Regions from separate parts of the Litoribacillus peritrichatus genome, predicted to be linked through region 3. Evidence: predicted binding sites of a transcription regulator. Region 3 holds the regulator's gene; each other region holds the start of a gene.
What was found. The regulator FliA, encoded in region 3, starts transcription of late flagellar genes. The targets are predictions, from matches to a motif close to CTAAAGTTNNNNNNNNNNCNGCCGATA.

Region 1 (10,603 bases), on a different contig from region 3:
AGCCACCTGGGTACTAAAATCAAAGCCCCATAGATAGGCCAAGCCTCCGGTCAGTAGCACGCCCACCAAAGCAGACGCACCGATTGAAATACAAATCACAGGCAGCCATCGACGCAACTGGGTTAAATTGTGATACAAAGGAATAGCCAAAGACACCACCGCCGGCCCCAAAAGCCATTGCAAGGGTTGATTGGCTTCAAAATACTGTCGATATGGAATATCAAACCAAACCAACACAGCAACCACCAACACAACGCCAATCAACAAAGGTTGGAATAACACATGCTGGTCACTTTTCTGATAAGCGAACCGAGCCACCAGAAAGGCCCCCACCGTTAGTGCAAATAACCCGATGTTTTGACCACTGAACACCGGCATCATTGGTCAGTTCCTTGTGAACGGCTGAGCCGGGCTAACAACCATGCGGTTAACAGCAAAGAAAACACAATGGAAATACTCAAAGTCAAAACGATGGCCACCCCTTGTCTTTCCAACAAGGCCGCGCACGTAATCACACCCACTGAACTTGGTATCAGCAATAACGCCAGGTTGTTTATCAAAACCTTGCTACTTCGGTGCAGCGAGTCCGCTACCTGCCGACGCCACACCAGAAAACCGAAAAGGTACAACATACCAAGAATAGAGCCCGGCACAGGGACGCCCAACACGTTTTGAGTTAACTCGCCCAACCCATAAAAACCTACTATCAGGGCAAACCCGATCAACATGTCGAACCTCCGAACCATCTTCAATCGTTTAAGTCTTCATCACAGCAACGTCAAAAACGCCGCCAACCACTTAGGGTGCGCAGGCCAGGCAGGTGCCGTCACCAGATTACCGTCCACATACACATCGTCCACAGCCACTTCATGGTATTGGCCACCCGCAGAAACCACTTCCGGAGCCACCGTTGGATAGCCGGTACACTTACGACCTTCCAACACACCTGCGGCTGTTAATAACTGAGTGCCGTGACACACGGCTGCAATCGGTTTGTTGGCTACTGAAAAGTGCACCACAATTTCGAGCACGCGTTTATTCAGACGCAAATACTCAGGCGCGCGACCGCCCGGAATGACCAATGCATCGAATTCATCCAGATTGATATCATCAAACGTCGCGTTCAGCGCAAAACGATGACCCGGCTTCTCACTGTAGGTTTGATCGCCTTCAAAATCATGAATGGCGGTGATGACCGTATCGCCAGCCACTTTATCGGGACACACGGCGCTTACCTGATGACCCACCATTTGCAATGCCTGAAATGGCACCATGATTTCATAATCTTCAACGTAATCGCCTGCCAACAATAATATTTTCTTCATTAGGTGCTCTCTTAACCATTGTTTAAGTTCACAAAGCGTCTGCTCTGCCTCACTTGGGTGACGCTACTTTACGCAGACTCAATTCATTGATATATAGATATAAAGAATTTCATTATTTCCAAAATCACCATAATAAAATCCAAGGACTGTCTATGAATCTGGCCGATCGCATTTTATTGTTTCATAAAGTGGTCGAAACCGGCTCGTTCAGTCAGGCGGCCGAGCGCGCGGGGATGACCAACTCGGTCGTCAGTAAGCACATAGCCCAACTGGAACAACACTTAGGCATACAATTACTGCACCGAACCACACGCAAGCTGAAACTGACCGAAGAAGGCCGGCTGTTTTTCCGTCATGCACAGGATGTGGACCAGTCTGTGGCCAATGCCATCAATGCCATCACCGAATTCAGCAGCGAGCCAACCGGCACCTTGTGCTTGAGTGTTCCGACCATATCGGGCGAATATTTAATCACAGAGCTGGTTGCCGAGTTCTGCCAGCAGTACCCGAAACTGAGCGTAGAACTCCGCCTGGAAGACCATCAAGTGGATTTAATTGCCGAAGGCGTCGATTTGGCCATCCGCACCGCCAGCCTGCCGGACTCCAGCTTAATCGCCAAATTATTGGTACAGTCGAAATGGGTGGTCAGCGCCAGCCCGGACTATTTGAAAAAACACGGCACCCCTCAAGTCCCTCAGGATTTGGTCAACCACAATTGTCTGACCTACACCTACATGGAAACCGGCACCAACGACTGGTTATTCAAAGAAGAAGGTCAGCAATACAGCATGAAAGTATCGGGCAGCATCAGTTCCAACAATCAGATCGCATTGAAAAATGCCGCATTGGCCGGTCACGGAGTGATTTATACGCCGAAACTACTGGCGCACGAAGGGCTAAAAACCGGGAAATTAGTGGAGTTATTGGCCGACTTTTCCAGTAAGGAGTTGCCCATTTATGCGGTGTATCCCTACAGTAAATATTTGCCAGAAAAGACCCGATTGCTCATGGACTACATTGCACAAGGCTATGCCCGCAAAGCGGCCTTATTCCATTAATAGAAAAAGGCCCGACATACTCACAGAAAACATCGTTTGGTATCACTAGCCTTCAAACAAACGCAACATGATTTTAAAGTTACTGTTGGCCTGGGCTTGAGCCGAATTCTGCGCTTCCTCCTTCACCAACCTAGAAGCCAGCTCTGAAATTTCTTTGGCCAGATCAGCGTCTGCAATCCGGCTATTAGCCGCCGACTCATTCACTACGGTGTTGGCTAGATTATCAATGGTCGAAGACAAGCGGTTCTGATTGGCACCGAAGTTGGCGGCCGCTTGAGAGGTTACGTCCAGAGCATCATCCACCACCCCGAGTGCCGACTGGGCACCGGCCTGAGTGCTGATGTTGATGTCATTGATGCCCAGATCTGCCAGTTGCTGTTCGAGATTGCCCCGCTCTAAAGTCAGAGTATCTCCTGCATCCGGACCAACCTGAAAATTCACGTCTGAGTCATCGTTTAACAACGAAATGCCGTTAAAGTCACTGCCGGAAATGGTTTCGCTGATGTTTTCCACCAGTTGATCCACTTCGGCCTGCAAACCTTGCCGGTCCTGATCCGTCAACGTCCCATTGGATGATTGTGCAGACAACTCACGGATACGCTGCAAATCGTCCTGAACCGAACTCACCGCCCCTTCCGCCGTCTGGTTCAGGGAAATGGCGTCGTTGCTGTTTCGAATGGCTTGTTCTGTGCCGGAAATGGAGGCGGTAAATCCCGTTGAAATCAATAAACCCGCCGCATCATCTGCGGCCGAGTTGATTCGACTGCCCGAGCTGATTCGCTGAAAATTCTGAGTCGGATCATTCTGAATTCTGTTACGAGCAAACGCCGCTTGCTGGGCGTCCGCATTGAAACCGATCGCCATACTGCACCTCAATCGTATAAAAAACGTACAATAATAAGTGTGAACCTTATTCAGACAATCAACAAGAGACGGTTAGCAACAGTTCGTTATGAAAATGTAAGCGGTGATTACTTTTTTTCCTATGATGTTACTGTTTCTGCACTAAAGACAATATCAGCGCTGATTCGGCCAACGGAAGCCCGTTAACCATTCGGGAAACACCTGCATTTTCGCATCTCCTCGGCTGGCACGGCTCATCGCCAAAAGACCTTGGGCACACGGCCCTTGTTTACCCTCCATCCACTGCGATTTTGTAGAAGAGGAGGACAGCCACACTCCGGCAACCAGGCGGGCATCACTTTCCGCCAGCGTCACCAATTCATTGAGTTTGCTCCATTTAGTCGCCAACGGAGCAGGAAACGCCGCCGCAAACACATCACCATGCAGCAACAACGCCATAGCGCCTTGGTATTTCGAAGCCGTAAAGACCGTCACATCAGTCAAAGTCACCCCCGCCTGCTCCAGCAAACGAACGGGCTGTTGGTGGCCCAATAATGAAGCTTTGCCCAGCAAGGCGACCCGCTCGCCTTCCAGGCTGGCCAAGTGCTTTACAGAGCGGCTGCCTTTGACCAGCCAGCGCACCGTCAAAGGCTGGTTGCCCTCTGTATCCGCAACCATCCAAGGCATCCCGGCAGCAAGTGGACGCACTTCAAACACCAGAGCCGCATCGCTCTTATCGGCACCGGTTTGGGAGATACGAACCGGGCAACCCCGGTCTGCCAGCCAATGACTAAACGCCTGCTGATGATGAGGTTTCGCCCCACCGCCTTCATGAGGGCTAATCCACCACAAGGGCTTGGGCTCGACGATTTCCGAAGCAACCAAAGCCCCACCGGCCCACCATGCACCCCACAAGCAAAGCGATATTCTGACCACCAAAGTCCTAACCATTGTTCTGATCACTCGACCTGCCGACTATTCAACACCCAACGACTTTTTGGTAAATTCAGCACGAGCAAACCGAGCAACAACCCGATTGGCAGACTGCAGCAACGCGCGGTTCCGTTGCCCTTGAGCGTCCTCTTCCACAATCAGTTCAAACTCTTCTTCGGCCATGTTTTCATTCTCGTGCCGACATTTAATTCCGATGGTCTCTGCACTCGACGCCTGCCACAAGCATCGTAAAGCAGAGACCTGAGACTCCTTTGGGTAAAGTTCCCCCGTGCCATCAAACGCCACTTCAAGCCGCAGGTATTCATTGCTCGAAACCGTTTCGGCATCCCAGTTACCAGCAGCCGGATGGCCACCGCATCCCACCAAAGTTGCTGCCACGCTGGCCGTTATCACACAGCCCAGTCTCTTTTTCATAGCCGTTGGTATTAGTTTCATACGCACCACCCGGAAAATTATATGGATACCCCAGACTAACAAAGCCACCCGGCGGCACAGCTGATATACATCAGCAATTCTCCGATAGAGCCCTTCGTGCAAAAATGTACAATCAATGAATTGTGCCTAAATTGAGAACCATTTCTTGCCCAAAGCATTTCAGTTATGGCATGGTAATCAAATACTTATTTAAACAGCTTTATTTCAGAAACCGTATTTAACAACCGAGTTTTAACAACCGAGTTTTAACAACCGAGATTAGCGACGAGTAATTCTGAGCTAACACCGTGTCGGCCGATTCCAGGTCATCCAAACTGAAACAGCGCCGCGCTTAGCTTTTAGAATTAGATGTACGTCCACCATCGGTAATACCTCCCGGGTCTTTGCAAGACGTGTGGATTTTTATTACCTGTCAGGAGACATCATGTCCTTACCAGCACAAGCGTTTGAGTTAGTTTTGTTTGGCGCAGCCGGCGATTTATCACTGCGTAAATTGTTTCCATCCCTGTATTGTTTACACCTCGACAACCGAATTCATCCGGACGGACGAATCATCGCCGTGGCGCGCCGCGATTATGACCGGGAAGGCTTCCTTGAACTGCTCAAATCCTCCCTTGAAGAATTTCTGGCCGATGGCCTTTTCGATGAAGACACCTGGAAAAGTTTTTCAAAGCGGGTCAGCTACGCTCAGATGGACATCACCGACCCCGTCAGCTATCAGGACCGACTCAAGCATTACTTAACCAATCCGGACGTGGCGAAAGTTTATTATCTGGCCACACACAGCGACTTATACGGCACCATATGCCAACACCTGTACAGCCATCAGCTGTTAAAAGGCGATGCTCGTGTGGTTCTGGAAAAGCCCATTGGCATGAACCACCAAAGTGCCTTACAAGTCTGTAAAGAAGTGGACAAATACTGCAACGAAGAGCAGATCTACCGGATTGATCACTATCTGGGCAAAGAAACCGTCCAAAATCTGTTAGCACTGCGTTTTGCCAATTCCATTTTTGAACACCAGTGGAATCAGCGCTACATTGATCACATCCAGATCTCCATCAGTGAAACACTGGGCGTGGAACAACGTGCCGGCTTTTATGAATCCGCCGGAGCCATGCGGGATATGGTGCAGAACCACCTACTGCAACTGCTTTGTATGGTGGCGATGGAACCTCCGGCTCAGCTCGATGCTGAGTCTATTCGCGATGAAAAAGTTAAGATCCTGAAAGCCCTTAAACCTCTGGTTGGTGAGCACATCAGTGAAAACGTGGTTCGGGGACAGTATCAGGAAGGGTCCCGTAATGGCCAACCCACCAAAGCCTACCGCGATGAAGAAGGCGTCGACCCCCACAGTGACACCGAAACCTTCGTGGCCATGAAAGTTGAAATCGACAACTGGCGTTGGGCCGGCACCCCGTTTTATTTAAGAACCGGTAAACGCTTACCCGACCGGGCCTGTGAGATTGTCGTGCAATTTAAAGAAGTGCCGCATTCAGTCTTCGAGCTTCAACATGCCTCCGCCATGGCAAATAAACTAATCTTTAGACTACAACCGGACGATGGCATTAAATTGCAATTGTGTGAAAAGCGGGTGGGCAAAGGCATGAGTGTCAAGCCTGTGCTGCTTAGCCTGACCGCAGAACACGCCAAAAAAGATCGCGTCCCTGATGCCTACGAACGATTACTGGCCGACGCCATCGAAGGCAACCCCACTTTGTTTCTGCGTGAGGATGAACTACTCACCGCCTGGAAGTGGATTGATCCGATTCTTCAATCCTGGCAACAAAGCGGGGCTCGTCCCGAATTTTACCACGGCGGCGTGTGGGGGCCGGCGGCCGCCACGCTGTTACTCGCAAAAGACGGTCGCCTCTGGCAAGAAAGTCATTAATACAAAATGGCTGGGAGAGTTAGCAAATGAAGCTGCATGAACAAATTTACCAAACACACCGAGAGTTGATTGAAAGCCTGACCTTACAACTGGCGGACCATCTGCGAGGGGCCATTGAACACCACGGCAACATCAGCTTTGTGGTCAGTGGCGGCAACACCCCAAAACCACTGTACAAACAATTGAGTCAGCAACATCTGGCGTGGGATCACGTAACCATTTGCCCTTCGGATGAGCGATGGGTGGCCACAGATCACGACGACAGCAACTACAAGATGCTGAAAAACACACTGTTGCAGAACGCCGCCGACAAGGCATCGTTGTTAAGCCTCAAGTCGGATCAGGCGTTCAGCGATGCCGCCATGAGTCTCACCCCTGCGGTTCAGGCCTTATCCAAGCCATTAAATATAGTGTTACTGGGAATGGGGGATGACGGTCACATTGCTTCGTTATTTCCCGATGCCAATGAATTGGAGCACGCATTATCGGCGCCGCTTTCTGAGCCGGTTTCAACCATTCAATCCGAGTCCAAAGGGGCGCGGGTCACTTTAACCTTACCCACGTTATTAAATGCCGAACACATTTTTTTGTTGTTCACCGGCAATGAAAAGTGGCACGTCTACAAAAAAGCCAAAGAATCGCCCAGCAGCTTATCATTACCCATCGGCCATTTACTGCACAAAGCAACATGCCCTCTGACCGTATGTTGGAGTCCCGATGTTTAAGGAACTCAGATAATATGAACAACCTCATGCAAACCGTGAATCCCGTCGTTCAGGAAGTGACCGACACCATCATTGAACGCAGCAGCACCAGCCGAACTCGCTACTTGAGTCAGATGCGCAGCCAGGCACAATTAAAACCCCACCGATCACAACTGAGCTGCACCAACCTTGCCCACAGCTTTGCTGCCTCGGACGAAGAAGAAAAAATCATACTCAAGCAGGCACACAGCAAGGCCAACATCGCCATTGTTACCGCCTACAACGACATGCTATCGGCTCACCAACCTTTGCAACATTACCCGGAACTGATCAAACAAACGCTGTTAAAACTGGGCCATACCGCTCAGGTAGCAGGCGGCGTTCCAGCGATGTGCGATGGCATCACCCAAGGTCAGCCGGGCATGGAATTATCTTTGTTCAGCCGGGATACCATCGCCCTTTCCACAGCTGTGGCGTTGTCCCACAATGTGTTTGATGGCACCTTATGCTTAGGGGTGTGCGACAAAATTATACCTGGCTTGCTCATGGCGGCCCTACGCTTTGGGCATTTACCCACTATTTTCGTCCCTGCCGGGCCCATGGGCTCTGGCATCAGCAATTCGGAAAAGGCCAAAACCCGTCAGCTGTTTGCCGAAGGCAAAGCCTCACAAGAAGAATTATTAGACTCAGAGTCCAAGTCGTACCACAGTGCAGGCACCTGTACTTTTTACGGTACGGCCAATACCAACCAGATGCTGATGGAAGTGATGGGCTTACACCTCCCGGATTCGGCGTTCACACCGCCGGACTCAGGTCTTCGCCATGCTTTCATTGAACAAGCCGCAAAGCGTATCTCCGAAATTACCGGCCTCAGTAACCACTACACACCCGTTGCCGATGTCGTATCAGAAAAAACCATTGTAAATGCCATGGTCACCTTGATGGCGACTGGCGGATCAACCAACTTAATCATCCACTTAACCGCCATCGCCCGTTGTGCCGGTATTCACATTACCCTGGACGACTTCGATAAACTCTCTTCCGTGGTGCCACTCATCGCCCGGGTTTATCCCAATGGTCAAGCCGACGTCAACCAATTCCATCATGCGGGCGGCACCAGCCGGGTCATCCATGAATTATTGGCCGCAGACTTATTGCATGATGACGTCACCACTGTTGTTGGCGATACGCTACGAGATTACGCCCGACGCGCAGCACTGAAGAGTCAAACCATCGTCTACCACTCGCCCCCGTCCGACACCGACAACGCCAATACAACTGGAAACGATATTATCCGCAGCGCCGATGCCCCCTTTGATGCCATTGGCGGGATCAAACGGCTGAAGGGTAACCTGGGGGATGCCATCATCAAAGTTTCCGCCGTACCGAAAGAACAGTGGGTCATCAAGGCTCCTGCGCGCGTTTTTCATGATCAGGCCGACTTCATTAAAGCCTTCCATGACGAGCAACTCACGGGTGACTTCATCGCCGTAGTGCGCTTTCAGGGGCCAAAAGCGAACGGAATGCCCGAGCTGCATAAACTGATGCCCTTGTTAGGCAGTCTTCAGGACAAAGGTCAGAAAGTCGCGTTAGTCACGGACGGTCGATTGTCCGGCGCATCGGGTAAAGTACCTGCCGCGCTGCACATTTGTCCGGAAGCCATGCAACTGGGGCCGATCAGCCAAATTCAGGAAGGCGACATGATAGAACTGGATTGCCATCAGGGAGTTCTCAAAGTCACCGGCTGCGATCTCAGCACCCGACCATTTGCGCAACCCCCCTCGGGTCACGTTCAGGGCGTTGGCCGAGAACTGTTTTCCGTATTCCGACACTCCGTCGGGCCAACCAGCCAAGGAGCAATCAGCATCCAATGGGAAGAAGCATAAACGCCGCTAAGGAAGCACGCATATGAGCAACAGTTTCAAGCAACTCATCGAACAATACAGCCCGGAGTCCAAACCGGTTTTACCCGTCATAGTGATCGAAGACATTGAACACGCCGTTCCCTTGGCTCATGCACTGGTGAATGGCGGTATTCATTTTCTTGAAATCACCCTGCGCACAGAACACGGGCTGGAAGCCATTAGACGCATCAAACAAGAAGTCCCCCATGCCTGTGTCGGGGCCGGAACCGTCACCAACGAACGTGATTTTGAAAACTGTCTCGATGCAGGCGCCGAATTTTTAATCAGCCCGGGGATCACACCAACACTGGCCAAATACGCAGAGGACACTCCGGTGCCCTATTTGCCCGGCATCGCCTCAGCGTCCGAGTTGATGCTGGCCCAGGAATACGGGCTGAACGAACTCAAGTTTTTCCCGGCGGAGCAAGCCGGCGGAGTCAAAATGCTTAAAGCGCTGTCCGCGCCTTTTCCTGATATCCGATTTTGCCCAACCGGTGGCATCAACGCCGATAACGCCAAACAATACCTGACACTCAACAGCGTCATGGCGGTGGGAGGCAGCTGGATTTGCCCTTCTGAGCTTATTCAAGCCAACCAATGGCAAGCCATTACCGATTTATGTTTACTCAGCCATCGCTGATTCCAGCTTCGCCGGAGTTTAATATTCTCTGCTCCGGCGTGTATTCCAAAACCATTCAGAACTATCACTCCGGTCATTGCAAAGCGTGAGTGATCTCCCGAAATATTCAAGACCGTTTCGTTCCAAAACCCCCATCGTTTCACCCTCACATCCTTCATCGTCGTACATATAAATCACTCAGCCACCACCTATACGGATTCATCCAAAGCATTGATCCAGATCAATCACTTTGACTGGCAACCCACACCAAACACAATATATTGTATCTAAACACAAACACACCACACCATATATAGACATATATTATTTATGGGTATTTGAAGGACGTATCCAATGGAACTCGATCATCTGATTTATCCCTCGACGGAACATCAACCAATTCGAACCACCAAACCACATCCTCAGGCGCCCGAGTTTCACCACCAAAAAGTGAAGGAAAAACCCTTCAACAGCTCTCAAGCCCAAATCGTATTTCAGGAATTACCTGAACACATTTCACTGGCCTATACCATTTATGGCTGCCCTTTGGCCTGCAAAGGTTGCCACAGTGAAGACACTTGGGACAAACGTCAGGGCCACGCATTGTCCGATCAATCATTTACTGAAGATTTGGTCACTTATCAGGGCTTAATCAATGCCGTGGTTTTTTTTGGTGGCGAATGGCATCCATTGGCATTGCAGGCCAAGTTAAAAATTGCTCAGGCCCATGGCCTGAAAACCTGTTTATACACTGGGCTTGATTCAGTCTCCCGACTATTAAAGCCCCATCTGGATTTCGTCAAAACCGGTCGCTGGATTCCTGAGTTGGGCGGATTAGATGCAACCACGACCAATCAAAAATTTCTGAAA
Region 2 (10,603 bases), 160 kb from region 3:
GCGTCGAAAACTTGCTCAAACATTTTCAATGACATTGATTGGGGAACGGAACGGGTTTTTGATCAGCAAGTTAAGCGGATTAATGATAACGGCTTTAAGGCTTGGATTGGTGAGCCGCTTTGGGACTTAGACGAGTATCAGGATTTAGAGCGGGTGTATCAGTGTTCTGAGTTGTTAGCTGAGATGACTCATCATGGTTTTACTGTCGAGCCTTTAGCCTGATTTGTTATTCGAATCTTTGTTTTCTGGCTTCTCGCTGAATTTCATTGACAAAGCGTTCCATGGTTCTGTGACCCAGGCCAAACAGTTCGGTCAGTTGTAAACCAATGATGAAGGACGCATCTTCTTCCACTTCTGAAATAAAACGGACTTCAGCCTCGCCTTCAACGTGTATGTTTTGGCTGATTTTGAAGTTAAAAAAAGGAATGTGGTCGCCGTTTTCGAAAGGCGGCTCAGGCATTTTTTTAATTTTTAAGCGACAACCCGTTGCTGAAATATCCAACACTTCCGCATGGGTGGTTGATTGATGCTCATCCCCACGAAATTCAACGAATACCTCGCTTTCTTCCGGAATATCTACCCGAAAGGCATGGCGTCTTTGTAAATAAAGAACTTCTGACGGAAAGGTGATTTTATAAAATTGACCGGTTTCAGACTTTCCTGCGCCGACGATGGAGGAACCTTTGATGATGATTTCGACGCCGTTTAATTTAGTGACGATGTCGAAAGATTCCCCGGAAGCTGCCAGTTTATGGCCGCTGGGCGGTCTGAGTTCGTCAATATAGAAGCAACGATTAGCAATATCCGCTTTGATGACCTGAGTTAAATACTCTTGATCATGAGAGTGGAAAGTCAGTGTGGTAGGGTAGCGATTGTCCTGAATAGTACGTAATACAGAATAATGTTCTTCTGGTGTTTTTAGTATTCTATATGTCATCCAGTACTACCCAGTTCCTGTTTGCTTGTTATCGCGTAAATTAATCGGCTTTCATCATGTGGTCAAGAGCAGGGGCCACAAAAGCAGAGAATTCACGCGATCAGGCTATGCTTCACCTATTAGGTTGCCTGTAATAATAGCTGAGGTATTGCCTAATGGGTTATAAACCTTGGGTTTATTTGATTTTCCCTGGACAATTTTTAAAACGTGCTGCAGTGATTGGCGTGTACGAGACGCAATTTTGCTGTTGATGATGTTTGCTTCCTGACATTCGGTCAGGTGAGCCTTCAGAGTGTGCCAGGCGGTTTCCAGTTCTTTTCGCGGCGATCCTTCGAACAGGGAAAAAACGCCTGACTCATCATTACTGAAATTAAACAGCTTCAGGATTTCACTGCGCTTATTAGCACGCTTCTCCATCGCATCTGTAATTTCCAGTTTTCGTTTGCTTAGAGCTTGAACTGTCTCAATGTCGCGAGAATCGAGGGCTGTTTTTTCATTTGACAGCAAGGTGCGAAGCTCGTTGGCGTCTTTTAAATCACCTTGAATATCCGTTGAAATTATTTGTCTCGCTTTTTCTATGTTTGCTGACATTGATATGTTCCTTAATAACAGTCAATTCAATTGCTGCTATTCAGTTTTAATTAACTAAATAGCTCTTCAAATTGAATAATGTTGTTAGCTAATGCTTCGTCATCGATGGCAAAATTGCCTTCGGCGATGGCTGCTTTGATTTGTGCTACTTTGTCTGTGTCAAAATCTGGCTGTTCTTTAATAGAGCTCTCTAAATCGTTCATTGCTTTACTTTCTGAGCTAATGAATACGGTTTCACCTGCGCTTGGTTGTGAGGTGATGTCCTGAGATTTTTCTTTGCCTGCTGAGCTTGTTTCAGCTTGCTTAGCCTTAGGACTGCTGCTATTAATATTTAAGTTGTTGATTTCCATTGTTTACTCCAGCCTTGCCGCGAAAAATTAATTGCTTTCACTCGGTTATATCGGCAGATGTCATAGTGACTTTAGTTAACTTTTGCAATTAGTTGCCTGCAGGTTGTTGATTTTCTATCTGTGTTGCCCTACCGGCGTTAAAATCAGGCTCAAAATGCTCATTTATGACCTATAAACTCCGCTTTTTCGCCTGATTTTGCCTTGTTAAGCCTGCCTCGATAACGAAAATCAACAGCCTGCTAGTATAACATAACAATTACGGTGTCCCTGTCCTTCACTCTGGCGATCACTTCCCGGTCAGATTTCAGGTTTCTGACTCGGATATTTTCGCCCAACCGACCATGAGTCAGGGCTTCTCCCGGTGTGCTTACGGTTAACAGTTTGCTGACGGCCTGGATCATGATGCCGTCCCCCCGCTTAATTAACTTAGGGGCTTCAAATTGGTTGTGAGTCAGCATGTATCCTTGTCTGATAGGCCTTTTAGCGGCCAGTCCAAGTATTGAGTCTGCTTCCGTCAAGACATTGCCATTCATTTTGGCTAAATTTACTTTGCTGTATTTAATGTGGTCTTTGGTCACAATTTCTCCTTTGCCGATGGGAGAGCTTGCAGTTATTACGGTTCCGTAAGCTTTGACCGTAGCGCCACTGTAGAAACTCCATCTGGGACTGGAACAACTTACTTTGATGGTGTGCCGCCCATAATGATTGGCGTTTTTACCTGTCCGAACGAGATCCAGGGGTTGAGTGCATTTCGGCAATCTCAACGATGAACTGATTTTATGAGGCGCGATGTCAATTTCTTCTGTGCTGGTGTCCAGCTCGAACTCAGTTTCAATGAAAGCGATTATTTGTTGCTGAATGCCTTCAGGCGATATCTTGATTGAGGCGTTCGCTGAGACCGGGTGGCAAATAAAAAAAGCGAATCCGGCAAGAATCGGCCAAAGAAGGGGCTTTGCCTTTTTATATATTCGTCTAGAATTGTCTAAATGCTTCATCAGATATGACATGTGTATGTTCCAGGTGTCATGTTTTTGCCGCTTTGTTGTCTCTGTGGTTAAAGAAGCAATAGCTGTGCCATGAAAAATAATGTCAGTGGCTGTTAAGTTGCTATAGTTATATGTGAAACCGTGATAAGTAGTACCTGCAATTCATTGGTTGTTGATAAATTTTTTCAAGAAACGGTCAATGACGCCGATAGGACAATCTGAATTGAAAAATAAAGCCGTTAGCCTCATTAGGAGTGTGATTTAAATGGCGGGTGTATTAGACGCAGTAAATTCCCGAACGCAGCTGGTAGGCCAAAACAGGCTGGAACTGCTGCTGTTTCGATTAGGGTCGGATCAGGTATATGGTATTAACGTCTTTAAGGTTAAAGAAGTTTTACAGTGTCCTAAGTTAACCATGATGCCTAAGCTAAATCCTGTTGTTCGTGGGGTTGCTCATATTCGTGGTGGCACAATACCTATTCTGGATTTGAGTATGGCGACCGGAGCTTCTCCGTTGCCGAACATTGAAAACAGTTTCGTGATCATCTCTGAATACAATCGTACGGTTCAGGGGTTTTTAGTCAGCTCTGTTGAACGTATTGTCAACACGAATTGGGAATCCATTCATCCGCCACCACCGGGAACAGGCAAAGAGAGTTATTTGACTGCGGTTACTGAGCTGGAAGGCAAGCTGGTAGAAATCATTGATGTTGAGAAAGTGATTTCTGAGGTTGTACCAAGTGGTGAAGCCATTAGTGAAGAAATTCTTGAAGAGATTCCTCAGGAAGAAGACGATGAAGGGTTAGGTCATATTCTTATTGTTGATGATTCTTCGGTTGCTCGCAGGCAGGTTCAGAAATGTATGGAGTCTGTGGGGCTGGAAACGACTTTGTTTAAAAACGGTGCTGAAGCTTTAACGCATTTGAAAGGGCTGGTTGAGCAGGGTGTGAATCCTGCAGACAAATACATCATGATGATTTCGGACATTGAAATGCCTGAAATGGATGGCTACACCCTGACTTCTGCAGTGAAGGCTGATCCGAGTATGAATGAGTTGCATATTATGCTTCATACGTCGCTCAGTGGCGTGTTTAATCATGCGATGGTGGAAAAAGTTGGTGCCAATGACTTTATGGCGAAATTCAGTCCAGATAATCTAGCCTCAAAAGCAGTGAGTGTTTTAAAGGGAGATTATGCACCTGTTTATAAGGGAGGGGAGTAATCATCCCTTTCTGTTTACGCTGAATTTGAGGTAATGGATGTCGATATCGGGCTCTATACGATTTGAAAAAAATGACTTCGATCAGTTTCGGGCTTTTCTTGAGGGAGAGTCCGGCATTGTATTGGGTGATAACAAGCAGTATTTGGTTGCCAGTCGATTAAGAAAAATCATGCAGGAAGCCGATCTGCATGACTTAAAGGACTTGTTGTCTAAAATTCGGATGAATACCCGCTTAAAAGAAAGCGTGATTGATGCGATGACAACCAATGAAACCTTATGGTTTCGTGATAAGCATCCGTATCGAATTTTAAAAGAGATCTTATTTCCCGAACTGGTGGCACAACGTAAAACCAGCGTGAAAATTTGGTCTGCTGCCTGTTCTTCCGGTCAGGAACCATACTCAATGAGTATGATGGTGGAAGAGTACAATCGAGCAAACCCTTCCAAAAGATTAAGTCAGGTGCAAATTCTGGCAACGGACTTGTCTTCTGAAATTTTGGCGATGGCCAAAAAAGGGTCTTATGAAAAGCTGGCATTGGCCCGTGGGCTGGATGCTGACCTTCAGCGCCGGTATTTCACGGAAAATACGGACGGTTCCTGGTCCGTGAATCGTGACATCAAAAGCCGTGTGGATTTTCGCTCATTAAACTTACTTCAGAGTTATGCCAGCTTTGGTAAATTCGACATTATATTTTGTCGTAATGTGCTGATTTATTTCTCGGCAGAACAGAAAAAGGATATATTGACGCGCTTGTCTCGTTGCCTGAACCCCGGAGGGTATTTGGTGATTGGTGCTACCGAGTCTTTAACCGGACTGAACGACATCTATGAAATGATTCAATGCCGTCCTGGCCTGATCTATAAAGTGAAATAATTAAATTATGGCCCGGAGGCAGTTTCTTCGGGTGTTTTGTATCTTTTCTTTCTTTCCTCTTCTTTCTAGTATTTACTGATTCTAGCCCTGTTTGCCTTTCCGTGGTGTTTTTTGCCGTTTTTGCCGCTTGCCGCTTAATATTTGTCTTAATAATCATAACTTATTGAATTTATTGTGTATTTTTATTTGGCACGCTATTTGTTTGTTAAATAGAAAGTTTAAGAATTTGATCGTTGAAGGCGGCAATATGGCAATTTCATTTGATAACGCATTAGGTATCCACCCACAAGCAATGGGTGTGAGGGTTCAGCGCGCAGAAATCATCGCGAATAACCTGGCAAACTCTGACACCCCTGGTTTTAAAGCGAGAGATATTGATTTTAAAGCCGTTTTGAATGCTGAGTCTGATCGGTTGTCTTCTGTCGGGCTGGATAAAACGGACGACAAGCATCTGGATGGCTTATTAAGCCCGGATCAGGGGCTTAAGTTCAGAAATCCGCATCAGCCAGCCATTGACGGAAATACTGTTGAGACTCAGGTTGAAAACTCAGAGTACATGCAAAATGCCATGCAGTATCAAGCGACTTTTCAATTTTTGAACAGTAAATTCAAAGGCTTAACTGGCGCAATTAAAGGCGAATAAGGAGACTGATTATGTCACTGGGAAATGTATTTGATATAGCCGGAACAGGCATGATGGCTCAGTCTATTCGCTTGAATACGACGGCCAGTAATATTGCCAACGCAGAAACGGTTAGCAGCAGTATTGACGAGACCTATCGTGCACGTCACCCGGTTTTTTCACAGATTCATAAGGATGAAATGGGGTATAAGTTTGAAGGTGTGGACGTCAATGAAGATATTGGCAACGGCGTTCATGTGATGGGCGTGGTGGAAAGTGATGCGCCGCTGGAAGCGCGTTATAACCCGGAGCACCCGATGGCAGATGAAGAAGGGTATGTATATTACCCGAACGTGAATGTGGTCGAAGAAATGGCAAACATGATTTCGGCATCGCGCTCTTATCAGACCAATGTCGATATCATGAACACAGCAAAAACAATGATGCAGCAAATTTTGACGTTAGGTAAGTAAGGAACCTGGGAACCAATATAGGTGAAATCAAATGACTGATATTAATGGTACTTCAACAGATGCGCTTGCTACCTATCGAACTCAGACAAGTAACGCATCATCGACTCAAGGTTCGGATGAGCTGGGTCAGGATCAGTTCATGGAGCTGTTGGTTGCTCAGCTGACCAATCAGAACCCGCTTGATCCTCAGGAAAACGGCGATTTTATTGCAGAGCTGGCACAGTTCAGCTCGGTGGAAGGCATCGACAAGCTGAACACCAGTGTCGAATCCATGATGAGTGACTACAAGTCGAGCCAGGCTTTACAGGCTTCATCATTGGTTGGTCGGCAGGTTGTGGTGAAGCAGGACACGGCGTATTGGTCGGGTGAAGGCAATGTTGCCGCCATGGTGGATGTGCCGGAAGGTGCCACGAATGTGATGCTGAGCATTACCAACTCGGCCGGTGCTCTGGTGGGGGAGATTCCAATGACTAAGGCTGTGCCGGGAGAGAATGGCATTCTTTGGGACGGGAAGGATAACGAAGGCAATGTTTTGCCTGCCGGTGCTTATAAGTTTAAAGCCACGGGCGTGGTAGATGAAAAAGCTAAGACGTTCGAGGTGTATGGCTCGGCCAAGGTGAATAGCGTGACTTTAGCGGGCGGTGACATGATGCTGAATGTGGCAGGGGTTGGTAAGGTGCCAATGTCCGATATCCGAGAGATTTTTGAGTAACGCAAACAAGTTTTAAGTTCAATAACGGTTGTCTGGCCTGCAATTTACCAGTCAGGTAACGAAGAGATTTTTAACTTGTTGAAGTGTCAGCAGGTTTAGCTAGAAGAGGATCAGAATATGTCTTTTGGAGTCGGCTTGACGGGCCTGAAAGGGGCTCAAACGGATCTGGATGTTACGGGTCATAACATTGCGAACGCAGGAACCACCGGGTTTAAGCAGTCACGCGTTGAGTTTGGTGATTTGTATGCCGCCAATGTCTCGGGCAATGGTGCCTCCGGACAAGGTGTCAATATAAACACCATCTCGCAGCAGTTTAACCAGGGGGATATTAACTTTACTGAGAACAGTCTTGATCTTGCTATTAATGGTGAAGGATTCTTCGTCGTGCAAAATGATTTGGGCGAGCAGTTTTATACTCGATCCGGCATGTTTAGCTTAAATAATGAAGGTTTCATTGTAACAAATACCGGCGAACTGGTTCAGGGTTTTGGGGTGCCGGAAGAACTTCAGCTGGAGGCGGCTCCGAACCCGTCACGTCCTTTGGGCGATATTCAGGTTGATGATGCTGATATGGCGCCAAACCGGACAACGGACGTGGATACGGCTTTGAACCTGGATGCCAGAATGGCATTTGCCACCGGAGGGTTGCCGGCAACCACCAATGGTACGGGGATCAGTGTAGCTCAGGCGGGTACCGTTAATGGGTATTCTGCTACGACTACCACAAGTACTATTCAGTTGGTGAATGCTGCAGCGTCACCGAATGAGGTGATTTCGGACATCAGTTGGGCTGCAAACGCTTCGGCATTCGATATTGCGACGACTATTTCAAATGTGGATGGTGCGACAGCGTCGGCGTCTACCACGCTTCAGCTTACAAACTGGAATACAGCACAAAATGCCACTTTGGATGGGTTGCCGCTTACGGTGACAGATCCGGCCAGTGCCAGTTTTGGTAGTGGTACGGCATTGGCGGCAGAAATCAGTGGGCGGGCAAACTACAGCGCAACTTATGATGCCGCGACGGATACTTTGACGGTCGTCAACTCACTGGGTAATGACGTGTCCTTTGCTATTAATGATGCTGCAGACCCGACCTCTCCGGGGGTTGGCAGTATGGATGTGACCGGGGTAGTCAATGGCCAAACGGTTGGTGCTGCAGTTACGACAACGCCAGGTGCTGGTAACGAAGTGACGGTCGGCGGTTTTGTTGATGTGATTGTCGATCCCGGTTTTTATATCGTGAATAACGATGCAGCAACGGCACCGAACTCCGTGGTGTTTGGTGCAACGCCAACGAACGATACGGCGGTGATTCGTCCCTTCAGTCCGACGGATTCCAAAAGTTATAACCACACTACTTCGGTCAATATTTATGATTCCTTGGGTAATCAGCATGTGATGACTCAGTACTTTGTGAAAGAGCCGGCAACGCTGAACGCTACAAATACCAATACCTGGACGATGTATGTTGTGGTGGATGGTGAAAATATTGGCGATGTTAACCCTGGGTTTGACCCTTCTCAACCGGTCTCAGATACAAATCAGCGTAACTTGACCTTATCTCAAACGCTGGTATTTGATGATCGGGGGGATTTAGCATCGAGCAACCCTGCAACGCCTTTGTTGGTTGATGACTGGGTGCCCAGAGATGCCGATGGTAACCCTAATGGGGCGGCAGGGCCTGTCGCGGGTGAGCAGCCGACGGTGCCGCCAACCAGCTCCAATTTCACCATTGATATTACCGGCAGTACCCAGCGAGGTTCTCAGTTTGCGATTAACTCGTTAGCGCAGGATGGCTTTGGTACAGGGACTCTGGTTGGTCTTGATGTGGATACGAATGGTCAGGTCATCGGTCGGTACACGAATGGTGAAACGCGCACCTTCGCTTATGTGGCAATGGCTAACTTTACCAATGAGCAGGGTCTGGTGCCTATTGGCGATACCATGTGGCGGGGCTCTACTGCCGCAGGGGAGGCAGTAATTAACCTGCCGGGTACGGCAGCGCTAGGTAAGATTCAGTCTTCAGCCCTTGAAAGCTCTAACGTTGACCTATCGGATGAGCTAGTTGGCCTAATCATTGCACAACGTAATTATCAGGCAAATGCTAAGACAATCGAAACTGAAAATACCATTTCACAGACGATTCTCAATATCTAAATAAGATCTGATGTTGATTTGGGTTCATGAGGTATGAGCCACATGAAGAACGAAACCAAGGCAACGTCGAAGCAGTTCAGGGAGGAAGACCAACCTCCAGCCGCAAGTCGCACAGGGATTCGTGCGGCGACTGTAGCGGTCAGCTGAAAACGGAATTTTTTCTTAATTGAGTATTGAGTCTGTTTTGTAAATAAATGCGAAAGTTTCCGGTTGTCAGGCGTTTGAATTAACAACTATGGCTGGAGACCATTATGGACAAAGCACTCTATATCTCAATGTCTGGCGCTAAGCAGAATATGTTTGCTCAGCGATCTCATGCGAATAACCTTGCCAATGCAAATACCACCGGTTTTCGAGAAGACTTTGCTCAAGCTCGCAGCCAACCTGTGTGGGGCGATTACCACCCGACTCGCGCCTATGCCATGACCGAACGACCTGCCAGTAATTTTAAAGCAGGTGCGATGATGGAAACCGGCCGGGCGTTGGACGTTGCTATTCCGAACCAAGGGTTTTTCGTGGTTCAGGACCCGGAAGGCAATGAAGCACTGACCCGTCGAGGCGACTTTGTGCAAGACGTTGCAGGCCAGCTGCTGACACCGGATGGCCTCCCTGTTTTGGGGGAAAATGGCCCTATCATCATTCCGCCGGCAAGCACCGTTAATATTGCCAATGACGGTACGATTTCCTTGGTGCCAACGGATGGTCTGGCCACTGAAATTGTTGATATTGGTCGTTTGAAATTAGTGAATCCGGAGATTGCGACTTTGGATAAAGGCACTGACGGGCTTTTCCGAATCAAAGGTGAGCCTGGCGCCGCTTTTGAACAGGACCCAACCGTGAGTGTTGTGTCCGGATTTCTGGAGTCCAGCAACGTAAATACCATAAATGCCATGACCGAAATGATGTCTCATCAGCGTCAATATGAAATGCAAGTCAAGATGATGAAGACCGCCGAGGAGAATTCCGAGAAGGTGGCAAGCTTATTGCAAATTCAATAATTAACTGAATATTTTGACTGATCAGTGACGGCAATCGGCAGCCAAATGCCTAACCCGGTTTGGGGTTCTCCTGGAGAATAAAGGCAGCTTAAACACTGATCTGATCTTGTATGAATTAGGTGCTAGGAGATAGGTTATGCACGGCGCATTATGGGTAAGTAAAACAGGTTTGAGTGCTCAGGATACACAACTGACCACCATTTCAAACAACTTGGCAAACGTTGCGACGGTTGGCTTTAAACGTGACCGGGCAGTGTTTCATGATTTGATGTATCAGGTACAGAAGCAACCGGGTGCTCAGTCTGCTCAAGACTCCCAGCTACCTTCCGGCTTGCAGTTGGGTACAGGTGTTCGGGTGGTTGGTACGCAAAAAGAACATACACAGGGGAACTTTCAGATCACGGATCAGCCGCTGGATATGGCGGTTAACGGCCGAGGTTTCTTTCAGATTACGTTACCGGACGGCTCCACAGGTTATACCCGTAATGGTCAGTTTCATAAAGATGCTGACGGTAATGTGGTTAACCCGATTGGTTTCCAGTTGGAACCCAATGTTGTGATTCCGCAGGACACCACCTCCATCAGTATTGGCCGTGATGGTACGGTCAGTATTACTCAGGGCAGTGAAACCGAGGCAACAGAAATCGGCAATATAACTTTGGTGTCATTTGTGAACCC
Region 3 (10,603 bases):
AGGAAATACCATACAAAACAACAAACAGAGCAAACATCAACGTCATGAAGTCGGCGTATGAAATCAGCCACCGCTCATGACTGGGGCCTTTGATTTTTACTCGTTTTCTTGCCATAAGGTTTACTCTTCGATGAAGCTATTTAAACGAGAAGCAATAGCTTTGGGGTTTTCACCCTCAGAGATACCCACTAAGCCTTCAACAATCATTTGTTTGTATTCTGTTTGGGTCATAACCACACTCTTAATCTTTCCTCCAATCGGAAGAAACAACAAGTTCGCAGAGCCCACACCGTAAATGGTGGCTACGAAGGCCGTTGCTATGCCCTGCCCTAATAACTCAGGTTCACCCAAATTGGTCATCACATGAATCAACCCCAGTACAGCACCAATAATCCCGATGGTCGGAGCATAGCCCCCTAAGCCTTCCCAGAATAATCCTGCACTCATGTCACGGTGTTCTTCTAAATCAATCACCATTTCCATCGTGTGGCGAATACTGTCTGGCTCGGCACCATCGACTAACAACTGCAAGCCTTTCCGTGCAAACGGGTCCGCTTCGGCTTCAGCCATACCTTCCAGCCCCAAAAGGCCTTCTTTTCTGGCGGTGGTACTCCAAAACATGATTTGCTCAATACCGCGCTCAAAATCAAACAACGGAGGAATAAAAATCCATTTAGTGAGTGACATTGAGTGCTTGAAAGCTTGAGGGGTTGTCTGAAGGAGCATCGCCCCCAGAGTGCCTCCGATCACGATGATAAAAGCCGCCACATTTCCAAGCATGGAAATATGGCCACCATCCAGAAAATTACCAAATAGAATTGCGCCTATACCGAGAATAAGCCCGATCAGGCTGAGTACATCCATGTTTATGAAACCTCATCAATCAACTTTCGCGAGATCTGATCCAAGTTAAGAATTTCATCAGCAAGATTCGCGTTAATCACCGACATCGGCATTCCATAAATAACACAACTTTCTTTATCTTGCGCCCAAACAGCACTGCCATTCTTTTTGAGAAGCGCGGAACCATCTTTTCCGTCGGCGCCCATCCCCGTTAATACGATCCCCAATACACCGCTATTAAATACATTCGCAGCAGAACCAAAAGTAACATCAACACAAGGCTTATAATTCAAGCGCTGATCACTCTCTATGATACGGATAGAACCTCCATTACGACGGTCAATCATCATCTGTTTGCCGCCAGGAGCCAAAAGAGCAACGCCTGGTTGCAAGGTATCACCTTCTTCAGCCTGTTTGACTTTAATCTTACAAATTTGATTCAGTCGCTCAGCAAACGCAGCCGTAAAGTTAGCAGGCATATGCTGAACCAAGACAATCGGTTTGGAGAAATTAGCCGGCAAAGCCGTCAGTATTTTCTGAAGTGCAACAGGGCCACCGGTCGATGTGCCGATAGCAACCAACTTCACATCCTGAGATCTTATTGAACGGCCTGGCCTCGCCGAAGCTGCCGGTTTCGGCTGAACTTGTGGCTCCACTGCGGGCTTAGGCCTCGAAGCCGTCATTTCGGGCTGCTCTTTATGAGTGGACGATTTAAGTGCTTCGCGAATGGCCTCTCGCTTAGCTTTCATATCGGCTTTTTTATCGCCCGTCGACTTAAACTGCAATAAGCTATTTGAGCTTTTTGAGCCCGCTACTTCACGAATTTTTTCCGCCAGCAGTTTTTGTACTTTGCCCGGATCTTTGGAAATATCTTCAAAGTTTTTCGGCAGAAAATCCACCGCCCCCGCTTCCAGCGCATCCAGTGTCACCCGAGCACCATCAAACGTAAGCGACGAGCACATAATAACAGGCGTGGGGTGAGTGGCCATGATGTTGCGAACCGCAGTAATACCATCCATGACGGGCATTTCAAAGTCCATGGTAACAACGTCTGGCTTCAACTTTTTAACCAGCTCAACTGCCTCAGCGCCATTCGACCCAGTACCAACAACTTCTATGTTTCTGGCTGCATTTAGTATGTCGCTGATACGACGTCTGAAAAAGCCTGAATCATCTACAACAAGCACTTTAACCGTCATTAGTACTCCAAAAACTCAAGGTTAATTATAATTATTCATGGCCTTCGAAGCATAATTGTTAAGCATACTAGGCACATCAAGAATCAACGCAATACGACCATCTCCGGTGATTGTAGCACCAGACATACCAGGCGTTCCGTGGAGCATTTTTCCAAGTGGTTTAATGACTACCTCTTCTTGGCCGATCAACTGATCCACTACGAAACCAACGCGCTGAGTGCCAACTGAAACGATGACAACATGAGCAGAGCTTTCTTCGTCATCGGATAGGGTCTTTTTCACTAACCATCGTTTCAGGTGAAACAAGGGATAAACTTTTTCACGAACGACAATCACTTCCTGACCATCTACCACGTTGGTCTGCGAAATATCCAAATGGAAAATCTCATTCACACTGACCAACGGGAAAGCAAAGGCCTGACTATCCAGCATCACCATCAAGGTCGGCATGATGGCCAAAGTCAGAGGCACTTTGATGGATATTCTTGTCCCCTTATTAATCTCAGAATCCACATCAATGGTGCCGTTCAGCTGTGAAATTTTGGTTTTCACAACATCCATGCCGACACCACGACCGGACACATCCGAAATCACTTCTTTGGTCGAAAAGCCAGGGTGAAAAATCAGGTTGAATGCTTCTTTATCGCTGAGACGATCCGCAGCATCCTGATCATATACCCCTTTTTCTACCGCTTTTTGACGCAATACGTCAGGGTTCATACCACCGCCGTCATCCTGAATACTCAGCAAGATATGATCGCCCTCTTGCTCAGCAGACAGCACAACCTTACCGGTACGCGCTTTCTTATTTTCTTCACGAACTTCCGGTGTTTCAACACCATGATCCACCGCATTTCGAACCAAGTGAACCAGTGGATCGGCCAACGCCTCCACCAAGTTCTTATCCAAGTCGGTTTCTTCACCCACCAACTCAAGATTCACTTCTTTTTTCAGTGTTCTTGCAAGATCTCGTACAACTCGTGGAAAACGCCCGAAAACTTTCTTAATCGGTTGCATTCGGGTTTTCATAACAGACGTTTGAAGATCCGCAGTTACCACGTCAAGATTCGACACGGCTTTGGAAACATCTTCGTCTGAGCTCGCCATCCCCAAACGAACCAAACGGTTACGAACTAATACCAGTTCGCCAACCATGTTCATGATGTCATCAAGGCGCTTTGTATCAACTCGAACGGTTGTTTCTGTAGGTGCCGAGTCTTTCGCAGGCGGCTTAGGCGGCGCAGATTTAGCTGGCGCAGGCGCGGGTTTAGCAGCCGCTGGAGGCGTTGGTGTTGGGTTCGCTGCCGGCGCAGCCTCTTTCTTAGGTGCGACAGCCGATGGCTCAGGCGCAGGATTCGAAGTACCTGTTTCAGCAACTACAGTAGGCCCTTTACCTGCCCCATGCAGTTCATCTAACAGGTTTTCGAATTCATCATCAGAAATTACATCGCTATTACCTGACGCTGCAGGTGCAGCAGGCGCGGGCTCTGGAGCAGGTGCTTTACCTACCCCTGGTCCTTTGCCTGCACCGTGTAATTGATCCAATAATGCATCAAATTCATCTTCGGAAATTTCTTCACCCCCTGCCGCACTGGCTGCCGGAGCAGGCGTACTGACAGCAGGAGAAGGTGCCGGTGCAGAAGCCCCACCCGTAGGGGAGCCCCCTTCACCGTGTAATTCATTCAATAACGCTTCAAATTCTTCTTCGGTGATCTCATCACCGCCAGCGGCACTGGCAGGTGCAGCGGGTGTATCAGTATCAAACAGTTCAACATTAGAAGATTCAGATCCTGAATCAGCAGATGCCACCATCTGATCAAATTCGGCGTCAGCCTGATCTCCAGCGGAGTTGTCCGCCACCGGTTCAGCAGCTGGCGCTGCCTCATCGGCACTTTCAGGTCTGGCGAGTTGTTCGAGGCTTGCGAGTAGTTGCGGATCAGCTGCAGGCAATTCTTCACCATTACGAACACAGGAGAACATTTCATTTACAGCATCAAGCGCTTGTAATACAACGTCCATTAGCTCGGAATCTACTGATCTTTGACCATTTCGTAAAATATCAAAGACGTTTTCTGCAACATGGCAACAATCAACTAAATTAGTTAACTGTAAAAAACCTGCGCCGCCTTTTACCGTGTGAAAACCACGGAAAATGGCGTTTAATAAATCCATGTCGTCCGGCTTTTGCTCCAGTTCGACCAACTGCTCTTGAAGCAGCTCCAAAATTTCCCCTGACTCTACCAGGAAATCCTGGAGGATTTCTTCATCGGCCTCGAAACTCATTCATGACTCCTTAGAATCCAAGGCTGGACAACAAGTCATCCACCTCATCCTGACTGGTCACTACATTCTCGCGTTCTTCAGCGTCGACTATAGGACCCTCTGCTAACAGTTCATCGGCCGCCTCGGTAACTTCTTGAGTTTTTTCAATGCCGGTAATTCGTTCAACCAAACCGGCCATTTTAACAAGCTCAACAAGATCCGTTTCGACCCCTTTAACCAGCTTGATAACCTTTTGGATTACCTGACCGGTTAAATCTTGGTAGTCTTGCGCCAATAGAATGTTAGAGAGGTTGGAGGACATCGTAGAACCGGAGCCATCCACCTTTTTCAGGAACACATCTATTTTTTTATAAAGTTGCCGGAAATCGGAGACTTCCAGTTCTCTTCTTAGTAACTTCCCCCACTCAACCGATAACTCAGCCGCTTCCGCTTTTAAGTCATCCACAACAGGAATGGTTTCCTCCACAAGATCCATTGTCTTGTTTGCTGCGTTGTTGGTTGATTGGATCACGTAACCAAGACGATCCGACGCATCTGCCATTTTAGATTCATCGGTTTCTTGTTCACTGCTGGATATATCGATCTCAAAGTTCTTGATCGAGTCGTGTAATCCCCGCGTTAAACGGCCAATTTCACGATATAAACTTTGATCCCTTACATCAGATAGGTTTTGTACATGTTGAATAGCACTTGTAAAATCTCCAGCTTCCACTGCATCTACAAGCGACTTTGTATGTTCTCGGATCGAATCCTGAATATCTTCCAGGTGACCGCCCGATTTACTATCAGCCATTTGGTTCCCCTTTCGAGAACGGTCACTAAAGGTTAACTTGCATCCACACGCTCAAAGATCTTTTCGATCTTTTCTTTGAGTGCCTGAGCGGTAAACGGTTTTACAACATAGCCATTCACACCCGCTTGCGCAGCAGCAACAATCTGCTCGCGTTTCGCTTCGGCGGTAACCATAAGCACTGGCGTATGAGCCAAGGCTTCGTCTGCACGTACAGCGCGTAACAAGTCAATGCCCGTCATGCCTGGCATGTTCCAGTCAGTAATCAGGAAGTCAAAATCACCCGTTTTAAGCATAGGTAATCCCGTACTGCCGTCATCCGCTTCATGGGTATTTGTGAACCCCAAGTCTTTTAGTAAATTCTTAATGATTCGTCTCATAGTTGAAAAATCGTCAACTATCAGAATTTTCATATTCTTGTCCAAGATAACCTCCCAAGACCTTGATGGAAAATAGAATTTCCATTCGAATATGGTTGTAAAGTAAGTGTAGTCATTAGATTTAGACTATCCAGTAATTATGCAGTTTTTAAGCACTTTCGTCATTCCACTCCAACAATCGTGCTTTCAATCTATGCGCAGCCTGGCTGTGAATCTGACTTACTCGAGACTCACTCACTCCCAATATCTCACCTATCTCTTTTAAGTTTAGCTCTTCATTATAATAAAGAGCCAACGTTAACCGTTCACGTTCCGGCAAGCGCGTAATCGCCTCTGTAAGCTTTCTGCGAAATCTTTGCTTGGCAACGTCATCAAAAGGTCCCGGTGTTGTACCATGAAAGTCATCTTTCTGATACTCACCTTCTGCAATCAATTCTTCGAAGCTAAATAGCTTACTGCCGACCGAATCCTGGAGATAACTATGGTATTCATCGACTGACACACCTAATTCTTTAGCAACTTCATTATCTTGCGCATCTCGGCCCGTCTGGCCTTCCACCTGTTTGATGGCGTCCATCACTCTTCGGCCGTTTCTGTGCACCGACCTTGGTGCCCAATCACCACGGCGTATCTCATCCAGCATAGCACCCCGAATTCGAATACCCGCATATGTTTCAAAGCTGGCACCTTTGGAAGCATCGTACTTTTTAGCCGCCTCCAGCAAACCAATCATCCCAGACTGAATCAAATCGTCCAGCTGAACACTTGGCGGCAAGCGCCCCATTAGATGAGTCGCAATTTTCTTTACCAGGCCGGCATACTTCTGAACAAGGTTGTGAGCCCCTTTAGGATCAGTCTCCGAATACATAACAACCCCACTAACTGCAGCCATAGCAACACCCTACATTTCTTTCAGTCTGACTCTGAATATTAACTTTCAACACAACTAACCTACGTTATATTGAACTAATTGCTCTGCAAAAAACTCCAAATGACCTTTCGACGACGTCGGTAACGGCCAGGCATCTGCCTTTTGCGCCAGAGCTCTGATCGCGATGGAAGCCTTGGATCTTGGATAAGCCTCCAGCACCGCTTTTTGTCTTTGTACCGATTTCTTTACCTGTTCATCAAAAGGCACCGACCCTACATATTGCAGTGCGACATCTAAAAACCTGTCAGTTACCTTAGTGAGTTTAGCAAACAAATTACGCCCATCTTGTTGCGTTTTAACCATATTTGCTACAACCCGGAAACGATACATACCGTAGTCCCGGTTTAAAAGTTTGATGAGTGCATACGCATCTGTGATAGAGGTCGGTTCGTCCGTTACTACCACCAGCACTTCATTGGAAGCACGAACAAAACTGATCACATCATCCGCGATACCCGCTGCGGTATCCACGATCAGTACGTCCATTTGATGCGACACTTCACTGAACGCATGAATAAGTCCGGCGTGCTGCTGTGAAGAAAGATTCACCATGTGCTTCGTTCCCGAGGAGGCGGGAACTATTTTCAGCCCCATCGGCCCTGGCACCATAATTTCTGAAAGAGTGCATTCACCGCTTAAAACATGCTCAAGCGTTTTAGTGGAAGAAATCCCCAACAGAATATCGATATTGGCCAATCCTAAATCCGCGTCCAGCAAGACCGTCCGACGCCCCTTTTCGCACAAAGCAATCCCTAGGTTTAAAGCAACGTTGCTCTTGCCAACGCCGCCTTTTCCTCCTGTGACAGCAATTACTTGTACTGGACTACTACTCATACCTACTCCTGTGGCACTCTTCTAAATCAGCATAAAGAAAAATTTGAATTTATGCTTTTTATTAACTCGCTATTCTTTTTGAAAATGCTTGTTCTGCCTGTTTTAACTCATCCGCAAAAGCAGAAACTCCACCATTAAGCTGCTGATACATATAAACGGCTTTACTGACTAAATTACCGGCGTTGGCATTTTCAATGTCATCAGGAATTCTTGCGCCGTTAGTCACATAAGCCACTGGCATGACCCGCTCAATCAGAACATCAATGATTTCACCCAATGAACCCGCTTCATCGATTTTACTTAGAATACAACCATTCAAGCTAAAGTCTTGATATGTATCAAGTACTTTCGTAACAACAGACTTATGTAATGTGCATGGTAAGGTCAAAAAAGCCTTAAAATTACTTGAGTTCTGCTTAACCATTCGAAGCTGTTGATGTATTGAAGATGTCGAAGGATCAACCCCCGGCGTATCAATAATGACCAACGACTTATTTCTGACTGTATTCAAAAGCTGCTCAAGAGAATGCTTTTTATCCACCACGCGAACAGGAACATTCAAAATCCGTCCCAAAGTCCGCATTTGATCATGAGCGCCAATTCGTTGACTGTCAGTAGAGATTAGCACAACCCCTTCACTTCCGTGCTTCAATGCAAATTTAGCGGTTAACTTAGCCATGGTTGTTGTCTTACCAGAGCCAGACGGACCAAAAAATGCGTATACCCCTCCACGCTCCAATAAGTCACTCTTAGCAATAGGAAGGTCATCCGCCAACAAAGTTAACGCTTCTCGCCAAATACCCTGTTCATCGTGCATTTCGGTAATGCGATCAACAATGGAGCGAGCGACACCGTTGCTGATGCCCATTTGATTCAGACGCTTTAAGGCTGCCGCGTGCAATGGATGATAGTTGGCATAATCCGCCATCTCCCGGTCTTCAAGCTGTTGTCTCAACAGCTGCTTCAACCCCTGAAGCTCCTGCTTCATAGAACTTAAATCTTCACTTGGACGTGCACTTGAAGCTGGCTTACTGAATTTGGATCTTAAAATAGAGGCTTTCTTTTTAAACGGCTGTTCTCCAGATCTTTTACCTGCAGACTCCAATGAGGAATTTTCTAGCCGCTCATTCAAGCCGACCAACTCATCGGAAACACCGCCCCACTGATTTCTGGAAACCGCATTCGATGCGTTGTTCAGCGCGGCTTCTAAATCCGGGTTCACGTATTTATTTTTTCCAAGAGAGGCGTCCGCTTTATCAAAGTAATCAAAATCCACTTTCCCATCGTGTCTTGGGTCATAATCCAGCGCAGTAATAACTTCCACCCCGCCTTGCACTTTGCGATTTGCCAAAACTACCGCATCAGGGCCCATTTGTTCTGATACTTTTTTTAATGCTTGTTGCATTGTTGGAGCAAAAAACTTTTTAGCTTTCATAGCTTAGCCACTCTTACAAATTCTGCCTGAAATGTTTTCAGCAATAAATTGACGTTAATTTTATAAATGCGAAATTGATGCCAGTTCATTCATTAACGTTAACTTCCTACTGCAGCGACGATCGTAATCTGCTTATTATCGGGGACTTCGTTGTAAGATAAGACGGCCAATGTCTCGGACGCATTTTTCACAAACTTTGCCACCGCATTTCGTATGGCCGGAGACACCAGCAATACCGCTGATTTTCCTGCCAGTTCCTGACGTTGCGCAGCTTCACTTACGGAAGATTGCAAACGTTCTGCAAGAGAGGGTTCTAACACAATATTATCACCGCCAACCTGCCCCGCCTGTTTCGCTTGTTGTACAGACTGTAACAAAATGTTTTCAAGACTCGGTTCTAATGTAATAACAGGTAACTCATCCTCAGAACCGATTATGTTTTGAACAATCATTCGGGAAAGCGCCAACCGAACCGCTTCCGTTAATGAATCAGGGTCTTTAGAACGCGCCGCAGCCTCCACAATGGCCTCGGCAATCGTTCTCATATCACGAATAGGCACTTGTTCAGAAAGCAGGTTTTGCAGAACCTTCAACAAACCACTCAACGTCAGAGTATTTGGTACCAATTCTTCCGACAGTTTTGGCGACTTCTTACTCAGAAGGTCCAACAACTGTTGAACTTCTTCATGACCAATCAACTCATCCGCGTGTTTAAACAACAGCTGATTTAGATGCGTTGCGACCACGGTACTTGCATCAACCACGGTATAGCCTAAAGTTTGCGCCTTATCTTTCAGGCTTGGTTCAATCCAAAAAGCATCCAAGCCGAACGCCGGGTCTTTGGCAGCAATACCGTTTACTTCGCCAAAAACCTGACCTGGGTTAATGGCCAAATCACGGTCGGGGTGAATTTCTGCCTCACCCACAACAACGCCCATTAACGAAATACGATAGACGTTTGGCAGCAGATCCAGGTTATCCCGGATATGGACCGAAGGCATCAGAAAACCAACTTCTTGCGACAGCTTCTTACGGACACCTTTAATTCGGTTTAGCAGCATTCCACCCTGGCTTTTATCCACCATTGGGATCAATCGATAACCCACTTCCAAACCAACGGGGTCAACAGGTGTTACATCGTCCCAAGACAGATCTTTGACATCTTCCGCTTGACCCTCTGCCTGCCCTTTCGGAACATTTTTATCCAACAGCTCCCCTGCCTTACCCTCTTGCTGAACGTCTTCTTTCTTCTTTTTAAGGTAATGGATTAAGTAAGCACCGGCTGCGGCCAAACCACCTAAGCCAAGAAACGCCATATGCGGCATACCCGGCACCAACCCCATCGCAATCAAAATCGCCGCTGATACCGACAACGCTTTAGGAGAACTGAACATCTGACCTACAACCTGATCGCGCATTTCTTCCGCGCTGTTCACTCGCGTCACCATGATGGCCGCAGCAGTCGATAGAATTAAAGAAGGTATTTGAGCAACCAGACCATCACCAATGGTCAACAAAGAATACTTTTCAACGGCATCAGCAAACTCAAGATCGTGCTGCCCCATACCGATGGACAGCCCACCGATCAAGTTTATTAAGAGGATTAAAATACCCGCAACCGCATCGCCTCGAACGAATTTACTGGCACCGTCCATGGAACCGTAGAAGTCCGCTTCCTGAGCAATATCCGCCCTTCGGGTTTTGGCTTCCTCCTGATCGATCAGGCCGGCATTCAAGTCGGCGTCAATTGCCATCTGTTTACCAGGCATCGCGTCCAAGGTGAAACGGGCACTAACTTCGGAAATACGACCAGCACCTTTGGTGACAACCACAAAGTTGATGATCATCAAAATGGCAAACACCACCAAACCAACTGCATAGTTTCCGCCAATAACCACTTCACCGAAC

Region 1: the regulator FliA is predicted to act here: its motif matches at 3,321-3,347, upstream of ABD744_RS09495 (flagellin N-terminal helical domain-containing protein).
Region 2: the regulator FliA is predicted to act here: its motif matches at 1,927-1,953, upstream of flgM (flagellar biosynthesis anti-sigma factor FlgM).

The regions. Positions count from the first base shown of each region.
Region 1 covers NZ_BAABBN010000006.1:61,881-72,483, forward strand. The annotation lists gene ABD744_RS09475 (LrgB family protein) at 1-381, opposite strand, end outside; gene ABD744_RS09480 (CidA/LrgA family protein) at 378-728, opposite strand; gene ABD744_RS09485 (DJ-1/PfpI family protein) at 768-1,325, opposite strand; gene ABD744_RS09490 (LysR family transcriptional regulator) at 1,478-2,383, shown strand; gene ABD744_RS09495 (flagellin N-terminal helical domain-containing protein) at 2,429-3,247, opposite strand; gene ABD744_RS09500 (PhnD/SsuA/transferrin family substrate-binding protein) at 3,401-4,177, opposite strand; gene ABD744_RS09505 (hypothetical protein) at 4,202-4,615, opposite strand; gene zwf (glucose-6-phosphate dehydrogenase) at 5,040-6,506, shown strand; gene pgl (6-phosphogluconolactonase) at 6,533-7,231, shown strand; gene edd (phosphogluconate dehydratase) at 7,246-9,096, shown strand; gene ABD744_RS09525 (bifunctional 4-hydroxy-2-oxoglutarate aldolase/2-dehydro-3-deoxy-phosphogluconate aldolase) at 9,119-9,754, shown strand; gene nrdG (anaerobic ribonucleoside-triphosphate reductase activating protein) at 10,088-10,603, shown strand, end outside.
Region 2 covers NZ_BAABBN010000004.1:304,503-315,105, forward strand. The annotation lists gene ABD744_RS02570 (TIGR04282 family arsenosugar biosynthesis glycosyltransferase) at 1-222, shown strand, start outside; gene ABD744_RS02575 (flagellar brake protein) at 227-937, opposite strand; gene ABD744_RS02580 (flagella synthesis protein FlgN) at 1,043-1,528, opposite strand; gene flgM (flagellar biosynthesis anti-sigma factor FlgM) at 1,579-1,878, opposite strand; gene flgA (flagellar basal body P-ring formation chaperone FlgA) at 2,118-2,885, opposite strand; gene ABD744_RS02595 (chemotaxis protein CheV) at 3,130-4,086, shown strand; gene ABD744_RS02600 (CheR family methyltransferase) at 4,124-4,960, shown strand; gene flgB (flagellar basal body rod protein FlgB) at 5,208-5,603, shown strand; gene flgC (flagellar basal body rod protein FlgC) at 5,615-6,055, shown strand; gene ABD744_RS02615 (flagellar hook assembly protein FlgD) at 6,087-6,767, shown strand; gene ABD744_RS02620 (flagellar hook-basal body complex protein) at 6,885-8,927, shown strand; gene flgF (flagellar basal-body rod protein FlgF) at 9,179-9,925, shown strand; gene flgG (flagellar basal-body rod protein FlgG) at 10,062-10,603, shown strand, end outside.
Region 3 covers NZ_BAABBN010000004.1:459,672-470,274, reverse strand. The annotation lists gene ABD744_RS03295 (flagellar motor protein MotB) at 1-115, opposite strand, end outside; gene ABD744_RS03290 (flagellar motor protein) at 121-864, opposite strand; gene ABD744_RS03285 (protein-glutamate methylesterase/protein-glutamine glutaminase) at 867-2,042, opposite strand; gene ABD744_RS03280 (chemotaxis protein CheA) at 2,064-4,325, opposite strand; gene ABD744_RS03275 (protein phosphatase CheZ) at 4,336-5,118, opposite strand; gene ABD744_RS03270 (chemotaxis response regulator CheY) at 5,151-5,528, opposite strand; gene ABD744_RS03265 (RNA polymerase sigma factor FliA) at 5,644-6,387, opposite strand; gene ABD744_RS03260 (MinD/ParA family protein) at 6,442-7,260, opposite strand; gene flhF (flagellar biosynthesis GTPase FlhF) at 7,322-8,695, opposite strand; gene flhA (flagellar biosynthesis protein FlhA) at 8,794-10,603, opposite strand, start outside.